Regions from separate parts of the Paenibacillus sp. FSL K6-1122 genome, predicted to be linked through region 2. Evidence: riboswitches for the same ligand, from Rfam matches in the RefSeq annotation. Region 2 holds a riboswitch; the other holds the start of a gene.
The links. Region 2 has a riboswitch for S-adenosylmethionine ahead of mmuP (S-methylmethionine permease). Riboswitches for the same ligand answer to the same signal wherever they lie in the genome.
Positions count from the first base shown of each region.

Region 1: linked by a shared signal. The riboswitch ahead of NSQ20_RS26360 (methionine ABC transporter ATP-binding protein) and the one ahead of mmuP (S-methylmethionine permease) in region 2 are both predicted to bind S-adenosylmethionine.

Region 1 is NZ_CP150272.1:5,882,856-5,888,756, reverse strand. Features, by position in the region: gene NSQ20_RS26370 (heme A synthase) at 358-1,296, shown strand; gene NSQ20_RS26365 (Cthe_2314 family HEPN domain-containing protein) at 1,460-2,176, shown strand; SAM riboswitch class I at 2,306-2,447, shown strand; gene NSQ20_RS26360 (methionine ABC transporter ATP-binding protein) at 2,574-3,608, shown strand; gene NSQ20_RS26355 (methionine ABC transporter permease) at 3,609-4,268, shown strand; gene NSQ20_RS26350 (MetQ/NlpA family ABC transporter substrate-binding protein) at 4,344-5,183, shown strand; gene NSQ20_RS26345 (DUF2167 domain-containing protein) at 5,302-5,901, opposite strand, start outside.
Region 2 is NZ_CP150272.1:6,199,491-6,205,391, forward strand. Features, by position in the region: gene NSQ20_RS27775 (FtsX-like permease family protein) at 1-1,319, shown strand, start outside; gene mmuM (homocysteine S-methyltransferase) at 1,403-2,479, opposite strand; gene mmuP (S-methylmethionine permease) at 2,457-3,869, opposite strand; SAM riboswitch class I at 3,962-4,063, opposite strand; gene NSQ20_RS27790 (Ger(x)C family spore germination protein) at 4,134-5,336, opposite strand; gene NSQ20_RS27795 (spore germination protein) at 5,333-5,901, opposite strand, start outside.

The DNA of each region.
Region 1 (5,901 bases), 320 kb from region 2:
CCGCTTCTTCAGGCTATTTCTTTCCTCTCCGTTATTGTGTAAATGTTTCATTGAACTTATATAAAAGTATGACAGGTTCATGTTGTAAAAGGGTATAATAAAAAGAACGCCATTTCTCTTGAAATAGGGAAATGGCGTTTGTGTGTTCGACACGTTCTATGTAAGAAACGTTTCTGTACATATCCTCAATGACCTTCGGGTCATTATTTCACCAGACGTTAACATTTTGTCACAAAGCGCGACGTCAATGAACATTTTATCCGGTATAATGAATTTAGTTGTGAAATAAGTGTCAAAGTACCGAAACAAGCGGAGAATATTCTTCGCCATCTTAAACCAACAGCGGGTGAGAAAAAATTGAAACACTTAACTTTGTTTAAATGGTTAACCGTATTAACCTGTCTTGTCATGTTTCTGGCCACTTTTGGTGGAGGCATCGTAACCAAAACGGAATCAGGCCTTGGCTGCGGAACAGAATGGCCTTTATGTAACGGAAAACTCGTTCCCGCACATACTGTGGCTTCACTCATTGAATATTCCCATCGCGCTGTAAGTGCACTGGCTGGACTGTTGTCCATTGCCTCGTTTGTTGCTTTTCTGCGGTTTGGCAAGTCACGCCGTGACCTGCAATTGTTTTCTTTCTTAACTCTGGTATTTGTTATCGTCCAGGGAATCATGGGGGCTTTTGCCGTTGTCTTCTCCCAATCTTCAGCAGTCATGGCACTGCATTTTGGTTTTGCACTGATTGCTTTTGCCAGTTCTCTAATGATGGCGCTGGGCATAAGGCAGGAGGCCAAAGATGGCGGATTGGAGCGCCTGAATAAATACCCTCGGGTTAGCAAAAAATTCAGGAATCTGGTCTGGTTCTCCACCATTTACACATATCTCGTGGTATACACAGGTGCATTTGTGAGTCACACGGATTCTGCCGGCGGATGTTCTGGATTTCCGCTTTGTAACGGTCAGATTATTCCTGAGCTTTCGGGTGGGGTAGCGGTTGCTTTTGCTCACCGTGCAGCAGCTGCGTCGCTCGTGATTGTTATCGCGATTCTGGGTCACTTCGCTTACCGTAATCATCCGGACAACAAGGAAATGCGTACCCTTGGCGTGGTATCCGTTGTTCTTATTCTGATGCAAGTAGTAATTGGTATTTTCATGATGGTGACAATGAACCGTCCGGAAGTATACATGTTCGTAGCTCTTGCTCATATGCTGGATATCGCCATATTGTTCGGAGTCTTAACGTATATGAGTTTCCTGGTGTACAAGCTACATCGCCCGGCTAATCGTTTTTAAATATGAAAGTCCACCATCCAGTGATGTACATCATTGGACAGGTGGACTTTGTTTGATGTCAGAGGGATCAGGGCAACCTATGGCAAGCAGCAATTACACGGAATGAATGATGTTTCGTTTACGGTGATGAATTCTTGTTGATTTGGAAAAGAGGAGGTTAGATATGCTGCGAACGTTGTTGGGGGAAAAGCCACGTATAAACGAAGGTAAATTGAAGGCAGCGATGGACGCAATGGCGCATACGCTTGAGCTATTTCAACGACAAATGCATGTGGACCATGATCCCACGCATGACTATCGGAAACTGTATGTGTGGACTCAGGGACTCATCTCCTCACTGGATGAACTGGAGCAAAGCTGTTTCGCTGCTGCTCATTTTCGTAAAAAGGTCGTTGCAGGATCAACGGATGATATGACGCCGACTGAAAAAGCCGAGTATGCACGGTATGTGTATTTCTACAAAGATGGCTTTATCCGCTGCTTTGCCATTCTGGATAAAGTCGGCACGGTATTAAATGAAATATTCCAGTTGAATACTTCAAATACCAAAGCGCATTTTTCTTATTTCACAATGTTAAGGCAGTTCGACTATGCGAGGGAACATCATGATCTTGCGTTGCAATTAATACAGATCAAGGACTCTTATCGTGAGCCGATGAGCAAGCTGCGCAAACGACGTAATATGGAAATTCACTACATGAACTCAGAAATGCACGATGACCTGTGGCAGTTACACCAGACCTTGCAAGGTAAAGTGAAATTGGAGGATCTGAATCAGCATGTGCAGGAAATGCGTCAGGGTGTCGATATGGTCTGTGAAACGTTAACAGCCTCTTATAGTTATATCAATAAAATATGGAAAAGAAATAATTCCCTTTGACAAATCGGAATACTTGGAATATACTGAGTTTCAATCGAATGTTACACGGATATAACTGATTTTTTGGAAGTTACGTTCACATTATAAAGCATAAACTACATGAACTTATAAAATCCTACAACAACATATTTCTTATCGAGAGCGGCGGAGGGACAGGCCCGATGAAGCCCGGCAACCGATTTGTAATGACATGATACATGTATCATTCGTTATAGATGTTAGGTGCTAATTCCTACAAAATGGTGCAAGACACGATTTTGGCAGATGAGAAGGTATATTCTTTCACGTGAAGAGCCCTCTTTGTATCTGCAAAGGGCTCTTTTTTTGTACTTTAAGGGGAGTTTTCCTTTAGATCGGGTAAAGATACATGTAGGTGGTTGGAAAGGGGCAAGTGCGATTGATTGAATTAAAAGGTTTAACGAAAACGTACGGCAAAGGAACAAAATCTACAACAGCGTTATCCGAGTTGAATTTGAGCATCCAAAAGGGCGAAATCTACGGAGTGATTGGCCATTCCGGAGCGGGCAAAAGCACATTGATTCGCTGTATTAATTTGCTGGAACGGCCTACGGAGGGTGAGGTATGGGTTGACGGAATTAACCTGACTGAACTGAGCAAAACCGAATTGCAGCAACAGAGACGCAAGATCGGAATGATTTTTCAACACTTTAATCTGTTATCTTCGGCAACGGTATATGACAATGTAGCTTTTCCACTAAAGCTTGTGAATACACCCAAGGAAGCCATTGATCGCAAAGTGAAGGAAATGCTTGCACTGGTTGGTCTGGAGCACCACAGCAGCAAATATCCGGCTCAATTATCGGGTGGCCAGAAACAACGTGTAGGGATTGCGAGAGCACTTGCAAGTGATCCAAATGTACTTCTCTGTGATGAGGCTACTTCGGCACTTGATCCGCAGACGACAAATTCAATCCTGAAGTTATTACTCGACATTAATGAAAAGTACAACCTAACGATTGTGCTGATCACACATGAAATGCATGTCATTCAGAACATCTGTGACAAGGTGGCTGTCATTCATCAAGGTGGCATTGTGGAACAAGGACCTGTAACAGACGTGTTCCTGAAGCCACAGCATGCGATCACGCGGGACTTCATGATGCGTGACCATGAAGCTGGACTTGCTCTGGAAGAGACCGCTCTGGCAAATGCAGGCGTTGAATTGCAGGCAGGTGCTGCTTCCAAACTTGTGAAGATATCCTTTCTGGGTAACAAAACATATGAAGCGATTTTGTCCAGAACGGTACGTAAGACAGGAGTGGATTTTGCCATCCTGCAGGGAACAATCTCTACGATCAAACAGGTTCCTTATGGGCAGCTGACCGTTCGGTTCGAGGGTGATTCAAATGCGATTGATCGGACGATATCAGAATTAACCGCTGAGGGACTTGATGTGGAGGTGCTTCGTTAGATGGATTTTTCAACAGTTCGCTGGGAAGAGGTTGGTAAAGCCTCCATTGAGACACTGCAAATTTTGGGTGTATCAGGCTTGTTCACCGTAATTTTTGGTTTACCGCTCGGAGTGCTGCTGTTCATGACAGCCCGTTCTGCTTCGATCAAGTCACGGACGGTGTACATTATATTGTCCTTGATTGTGAATATTTTGCGCTCAGTCCCATTTATCATATTGATTGTTGCTCTTATACCGTTCACTCGTTCACTCGTCGGTACTGCTACAGGTGTGTTAGGTGTTATACCACCTTTAGTTATTTCAGCAGCTCCTTATTTTGCTCGTTTGGTGGAGACGACGTTGCGAGAAGTTGATCGGGGTGTCATTGAAGCGGCACAGTCGATGGGTGCATCGACCGGACAGATTGTAAGACGGGTGTTACTGCCTGAGGCACTGCCTGGACTGCTTGCGGGTATAACGATCACCATTGTTACGCTTGTCTCCTATACGGCGATGGCGGGCATGGTTGGCGGTGGAGGTCTAGGAACGCTGGCAATCAACTATGGGTATTATCGTTATCAGAATGAAATTATGATCATTTCCGTTGTATTTATGGTCATCTTAGTGCAAATTCTCCAGATGGCTGGAGATCGCTTGGTTACATTTTTCACCAGGAAATAACACATAGATAACATGATGGTTATGCAATAATGCGGACACCACATGACAAAAATGATTAGAGAAGGGGTTTTACACATGAAAAAATGGTCTTTTGCTCTACTTAGTCTTATGTTGATTGCGGTTCTCGCAGCTTGCGGAAACAACAAGGACGCCGATAGCGGCGCAGACAATTCAGCAGGTGCACCACGCACGGTTGAATTGAAAGTTGGAGCTTCACCTACACCACATGCAGAGATTCTGGAAAGCATCAAGCCTGAACTGGAAGCACAAGGTATTCGTCTGCAAGTCGTTACATTCAACGACTATGTACAACCCAATCAGCAGCTTGCTGACAAAAAATTGGATGCAAACTTCTTCCAACACCAACCTTATCTGGATACAGAGAATAAAGAACGTGGATTCAACCTCGTTTCTGTAACACCTGTTCATGTTGAACCTTTTGGTGGATACTCCAAAAAGATTAAGTCTTTGGATGAGTTGGCAGACGGCGCAAAAGTAGCAATTCCAAATGACCCATCCAATGGTGGACGTGCACTGTTGTTACTTGCGAAGGAAGGCATTATCACGCTGAAAGACAACACAAATATCTCATCTACGATTCAAGACATCACAGCCAATCCGAAGAACCTGGATATCATTGAGCTGGATGCAGCCATGATGCCTCGTCAACTGGATGAAGCGGATCTGGTATTCATCAACGCTAACTATGCGCTCGAAGCGAACCTGAATCCGGCGAATGATGCTTTGCTGATCGAAGATCTGCAAGGTAACCCATACGCGAACATCCTCGTTTCCCGTGAGGACAACAAGGATGCAGATGCAATCCAAAAACTGGCTGCTGCTTTGCACTCCGAAGAAGTGAAAACATTCATCAAAGAACGTTATAAAGGTGCAGTTGAACCTGCAACTGAATAATTCACGATATGTATGATATGATGTGAAGCTATTAAGAATAAGCCGTATATCTCTTCTGAAGAGATATACGGCTTATTTTATGTTTCCTAATCTGTGCTGACGTGGCGATCAACATAAGTCAGAGTTTTTCCGGTTTATCCGCGTTGGATGGACGCCCAGATTGGCGGTAGTAGGATAATTCATTCTGATCAGCATACTGCTGCTCATCTGCTTCTTGCAGGTACGTTCTCTCGGAGGGAGAGAGTGTTTCTTCTTCTCCGTGTGAGCTTTTGATCTTGTATCTGATCCAACCGATTAACCCAAGGACGACAACGAGGATCAAAGCCCATCCTTTTTTGAGCAAAAGAAGAGCACTGAATTTCTGGGAAGCTGTGTACCCGATCCCGCCCATCAGAAGACTGTTGAGCCCTATGGTGGATGTTTTGTCAGTCGAAGCATTGTACTCCTCATAGGTGTATCCTGCATTGATGCTAAGCTTATGAATTACGGTTTCCTCGAATGCCTGGCGGCTCTGTTGAAAGTTGGCCGTATCTGTAACCAGAATGGCTGTGATGTACCCTTCGCGTGTCAGGAGTTTTACATTGTAATTCACCATGGTTTGCTGGACAGCATTCTTGAAACCAAGGGAGTAAACCAACTGATGTTTGGTACTGTCATATGCCGGTTCGATTTCCCACCCCGTTATGTACGTTCTATATTCAGGATCAAGCTCTCTGTT
Region 2 (5,901 bases):
GCGTACTACTATTTGCTCTAGTGATTCTGTTCACTGTGTTATATGCCAAAAAGGCACGCAGCATACAGCCCGTGCAAGCTATTCGTTATGGTATGTCGGAGACAGATCACGGCCGGATGGCTGGCAAAATGAATTCGCCATGGGCACACTGGATCGGATTTACACGACTGCCTGTCACCGCCGTACTTGGATTCAGACATGTGTTCAAAAACACCAAAAGCTCTGTTCTAACACTCCTGCTAGCCACCATGGCTTCCTCCGTACTTGTTCTGGGTTATGTTCTGCTGACCAGTATAACCGGAATTGAACAGACCGCAGCTAAATGGGGGTATGACAATGCCAATATCGCAGCAGTAGTCGTGAACAAAGGTAACTTTCCAAAGACTGTATTGAAACACACGTTAGAAGAGGATACAAGGATTAGCAATGCAGGCTGGCAAGGGAACACAACGGGTGTAATTAGCCCGGAGTCTTCTGCAACAGTGAAGGGCCAATCCCTCAGTCTCAACTTGAGTGTACTGGACGGGAGTTATCAGGAACTTGGATTCGAAACGTTAAAAGGGGGTAACCCACAACATGCGAATGAAATTGCCCTTGGTGTAAGTGTAGCCAAAACATCAAATAAAGATCTCGGTGATCTTATCGATATCTATATTGAAGGAGAAAAGCGTACATTCCTCATCACAGGCATCTATCAGGCGATCGCCAACATGTCTGTTTCAGGCAGAATCACCATTGATGCCATGAGAAGTGTGAACCCCGGTTATAGTGAATTTGATGTTATCTTCATCAATGTGAACGATATGGCACAAGCGGGTAAGGTTGCCTCTGAATTAAATGAGCAATTTAAAGATTTTGCTTCGGTAGTCACTCAGAAGACTTTGCTTGATTCGGTTTACGCGGAAGCCGCTAACATCCTGATCTATCCGATGAGCCTGATCGGATTGCTGTTTATCATTGTGACGTTCATCATTATTTTCAGTACTTGTAGAATCAATATCCGTAAAGAAAGCAGAACGTACGGGATATACAAATCGCTGGGAATGACATCTCGCCAAATCCGGTTGTCGCTCACCATGGGAATGTTCATACTGTCCTCCGTGGGAGCCATACTGGGTATTTTCGTCGGCGTATACCTGCTGCCTCTTCTACTCGAAATGGTCCTTTCCGGTTATGGTATCGTACAGCTTCCACTGATCCTGCATTGGGGTGGAATGGTACTGTTCACCTGTCTAAGCATCATTGCAGCCAGTCTTGGCTCGTGGTTCTCTTCGAGAATCATTCGGGAAGCATCGCCACGTATGCTGGTTATCGAATAATGTAATCAGAATGCCTTAACACAATAAAACAAGCCCTTCCATACCTCTATAGGATGTGGAAGGGCTTGTTATCATGATATGAACTAATTCCGCCATTTCTTCGCAAGTACACCAATCTGATGTGGCGTAGTACGGCAGCAGCCGCCAATAATTTGCGCGCCCGCAGCAACCCACTGTTCCGAAGCATCACTCATGCTGCCACATGTACCCTGTCCACTCCACGTCTTCGTCACTGCATCATACGTCTCACCTGAGTTCGGATACACAATAACAGGTTTGTCGCTGGCACGGCTAAGAATACTTACGGCTTCCGTCACCACTTCCATGGGAGCGCAGTTCAGGCCAATTGCCGCAACCTGCGGCTCGGAGCCAAACGTCTGTGCACATACCTCAAGCGGTGTGCCCTCGCTGATGCTTGTCCCGTCTTTTAAAGAAAATGATAACCAGGCATACGCATGAGGAAACTCCTTCAGTACATCAACCAGCACCTGTGCTTCCTGCAAGGAAGGAATCGTCTCAAACGCCAGAATATCAGCACCCGCTTCAATCAGCGCCGCCATACGTGGACGGTGAAATGCGGCAAGCGTCTCATCCGACACGTCGTAATGTCCCACATACTCTGAACCATCCGCCAGATAGGCGCCGTACGGACCAACGGAACCGGCAATAATTGGACGTGGACGAAGACTGTCTGCTTCGCGATCCCCTGTACGATCTGTTATGTTCTCCTCGTTCTCCTCGTTCTCCACGTTCTCGGAACGTACTGAAGGAGCTTTTACAAGCTGACCTGTCGAGCTTTCTCTCCCTACTACACCGCTCTGCACTTCTGCCCATACGTCATCTCTCGCCTGTACAGCCAGTTCCACCGTCTTCCGGATCAGCTCCAGTGCTGACTGTTCATCGATCCCTCTCTTGCGGAAACCATCCACCGTCGCCTGATAACTGGATGTAATCGCACAGTCGGCTCCTGCTCGAAAATAATCTGCATGGACCTGAACAATAACATCCGGATTCTCAAGCAACACACGAGCAGACCATAGTGGATCATCGAGATCACATCCATGCTGTTCGAGTTCCGTAGCCAACGCTCCATCCAGAATCATGACCGGATGTTCACGAAGGATCTGTTCCATGGGGTTAGTCTGTTGTTCTTGCGTCATGTACTTGTCCTCTTTTCTTATTCACACGTTCTGTCAGATAATAAGCAGCGTAACATACTGCGATAAACGGAACCCCACAATACAGCGCAATTCGCTGTGTCGGGTCAAAGGCAATACCTATGCATGAAGCCAGGCATAATATAAATGAAACAATTGGTACCACCGGATACAGTGGTGTGCGGTAGACCAGATCTTTGACCGCATGTCCTTCCCGGATATATTGTCTGCGGAACATGTATTGGGAAGCGCTGATGCTCATCCATACCGCAACGACAGCCAGACCTGAAATGGAAACCAGCGTAATATACACCGTACCTGGCGCAATGATGCTGGACAGCAAGGCCAGCGCACCACCCACCATACTAATCAGAAGTGCATTCAGCGGTACTCCGCTTTTGGTCAATTTGGCAAACCACGGAGAGATCGTTCTTTTGTCAGCCAGAGACCAGAGCATACGTGAAGATGCATACAGGCCTGAATTGGCAGCAGAGAGAATCGCCGTCAGAATAACAAAGTTCATAATGTCTGCTGCATAGGGTACACCCACCCGCTCCATTACCGCTACAAACGGACTTTCCAGTACACTGGCATCCGACATGGGCAGCAAGGCCGACAAGATAATAATCGTTCCGATGAAGAAAATAACCAAACGCCACAGCGTTGTATGAATAGCCTTTGGTATCGTCTTTTCCGGGTTCTCCGTCTCACCGGCGGCAATGCCGATTAACTCGGTGCCTGAGAAGGCAAAGTTTACAGCAAGCATGGTCATCAATATCGCTGTAGCCCCATGAGGGAACCACCCGGATGCGGTAATATTCGATAGAAATGGAGCCGGTCCAGAATCCGCCATGGGAATGAACCCAAACATGGCTGCGCCACCGATAATAATGAAGATTACGATAGTCACTACTTTTACAGATGAGAACCAGAACTCGGATTCCGCAAAAAATTTCACCGTTAGAGCGTTAAACAGAAAGATCATCAGTGCAAAAACCGCGCTCCATATCCATACGTTTACCGATGGGAACCAGCGCTGCATAAGCAATCCGGCGGCTGTGAATTCGGAGCCAAGCGCAACAGTCCAGGTTAACCAGTATAACCAAGCCACCGTGTAACCTGTTGCCGGTCCGATATATTTGGCTGCATAACTATGAAATGCTCCCGTCTCTGGCATATGAACAGACAGTTCACCAAGACAGAGCATCACCAGATATACAACGATGGCTCCGATCAGATAGGACAGAATGGTTCCCAGTGGTCCCGCCTGCTGAATGGTGTAACCTGAGCTGAGGAATAATCCCGTTCCAATGACTCCTCCGAGAGAGAGCATGACCACATGCCGTGCCTGCATTTTCCGCTGAAAATGCCCTTTGTCGTTGTTGTTCTCCATACCTGCTGCTCCCCTACTTCTTCATCCAGAAAAAACAAAAAAGACCCACTCTGCCTAAAGAGTGCGCCGTTACTGACAAATAAAAACAAACGCTCCTATCTATCAGGCTTTCACCCGCTGGAATTAGCACAGTATCCTTCAGATCTGTTGCTGAGGTTTCTAAGGGCCAGTCCCTCCACCTCTCTGGATAAGAAAATGATTTTTTACTAATATAGCGATCTATCATGAATGTGTCAACAATTAAATAATATATGGCACACCTCGCTATTCGGTGGAAGACCCCGGATTCGTGATGGTGGTCTTTACCTCATAGGTGATCGGCACGGTGCTAAAAATTTTATCCCAATCGTCTTTGACTTTTTTCCATGTTTTAGGTTCTTTAATACGCAAGCTATCCCGAAAATCCGCAACATCTACTTTATAGGTATGCTGCAGTTTGTATAACAACTGTCGAATCTGTTGTTTGGCAAGTTCAGCAAATTCTTTTTCCAATTCACTGAGATACGCACCTTTTTCCTCTTCCTCGGGAGCACGCCAATCCTCCATCAACCAGCCTTCGGATTCAGTTTTCACATGGAATGAAATATCATCGCCAACCACTTTTGGAATTATTGTTGTTTTTTTCTTCTTCATTTCATATACAACAGTGAACCCCTCTTTATTGTATGTCTTCAAGATACCTCCTTTTTCTTTAGGTCTGAGCCAAGATAGCCCTTCTAGATCCGTTTGGCTGAGTTCCCCGATGAATTTTGTTGTTTTCCCATCAAAGATACTGGCACCGGAGAACTTGTCCTCTCCATTGAAGTTCAGTACATTCTGGAGCAAAAAGCTGGAACCGGATTGCATTTGTGCATCTAATTTGGAGAGTAGAACGGGGTCCAGGATTTTATTGGACAAGTATGAATTACCGGTAATACCTGTAAGATAAAATGCTGGAATCCGGGAAGGATCATCTGAAGTCAGAACATCAACAGCGCGATGATGGCTAATCAACACCAGACAGTTAGGACGAATATCGTTATCCCGAAGTACAAAATCCAGCAGCTGGTCCAGACCATACTTTTTGGCGATATCCTTGGACACAACGATAACCTTCAGATGATGTCCGATGAGCGGATGATCTCGTCTCAGTGCAAACTGACGAAAGATTTGCAGCAAGGAATCTCCGGTAAGCTGTTCATTGGAATAGGACGTTTTACCAGAAGCAGGCGAACCGGATTGTTGGCTCTTCTGACTGCTGGAATTACCCGGAGCAATCTGTACCGTGGCTGTCACATTGTTCTGCTTGGAATACCCTCCTCCCTGATTGGCGATGTTCTCCTCAAATTCCGTCTCTTTGCCGATATCGATCCCGAGACCAACGTAGACACTTAGATCCTCTATCTCTCGACTGCTCCAACATCCGGATATCGTTAAGAGAATGCATAATACAGTGGCTAAGCGTAACAACATGCGGAATGTAATCATGCATGCTTGCCTCCTTTTTTGCGAATCAGACTTAACAACAGTAGTACCAGAGGTAAAATGCCAAACAAAAATACGGACACATTGCCTAGCATATCTCCTAGTACGAAGGTATCATCCACTGTTTTGGGTATCATTGCTGTCAGATAAATGAACGGCAGCAGGCCGTACATGATGCCTTTGATTTTTTTGGAACGAAACAAATCACGAATACCCACCGAAGCGCAGTAATGTGTAATTGCTGTAGTCGAAAAGATTTGCATAATCCAGATGACCAGCAATAAGGATTCAAAACGCTCGAATATCAGACCCTGGATTTCGAAGCTTCTTACCAAATCCAGCGTTGGCCAGGTTCGAGTTTTGATGCCATCGAGCGATAAACTGCCTATAACCATCACCACCGTGATCAAGTAGATAATAGTGGATATGAGTATCCCCCAGGTCATCGCTTTATTGCTCTTCTTCGGATTTTTCATATAGGCAGTCATGATTAACATCACCTCATAGCCCGTATAAGATAATAGTGAAGGCTTCAACCCTTGGAAAACGGGCATAATCCCATCACCGA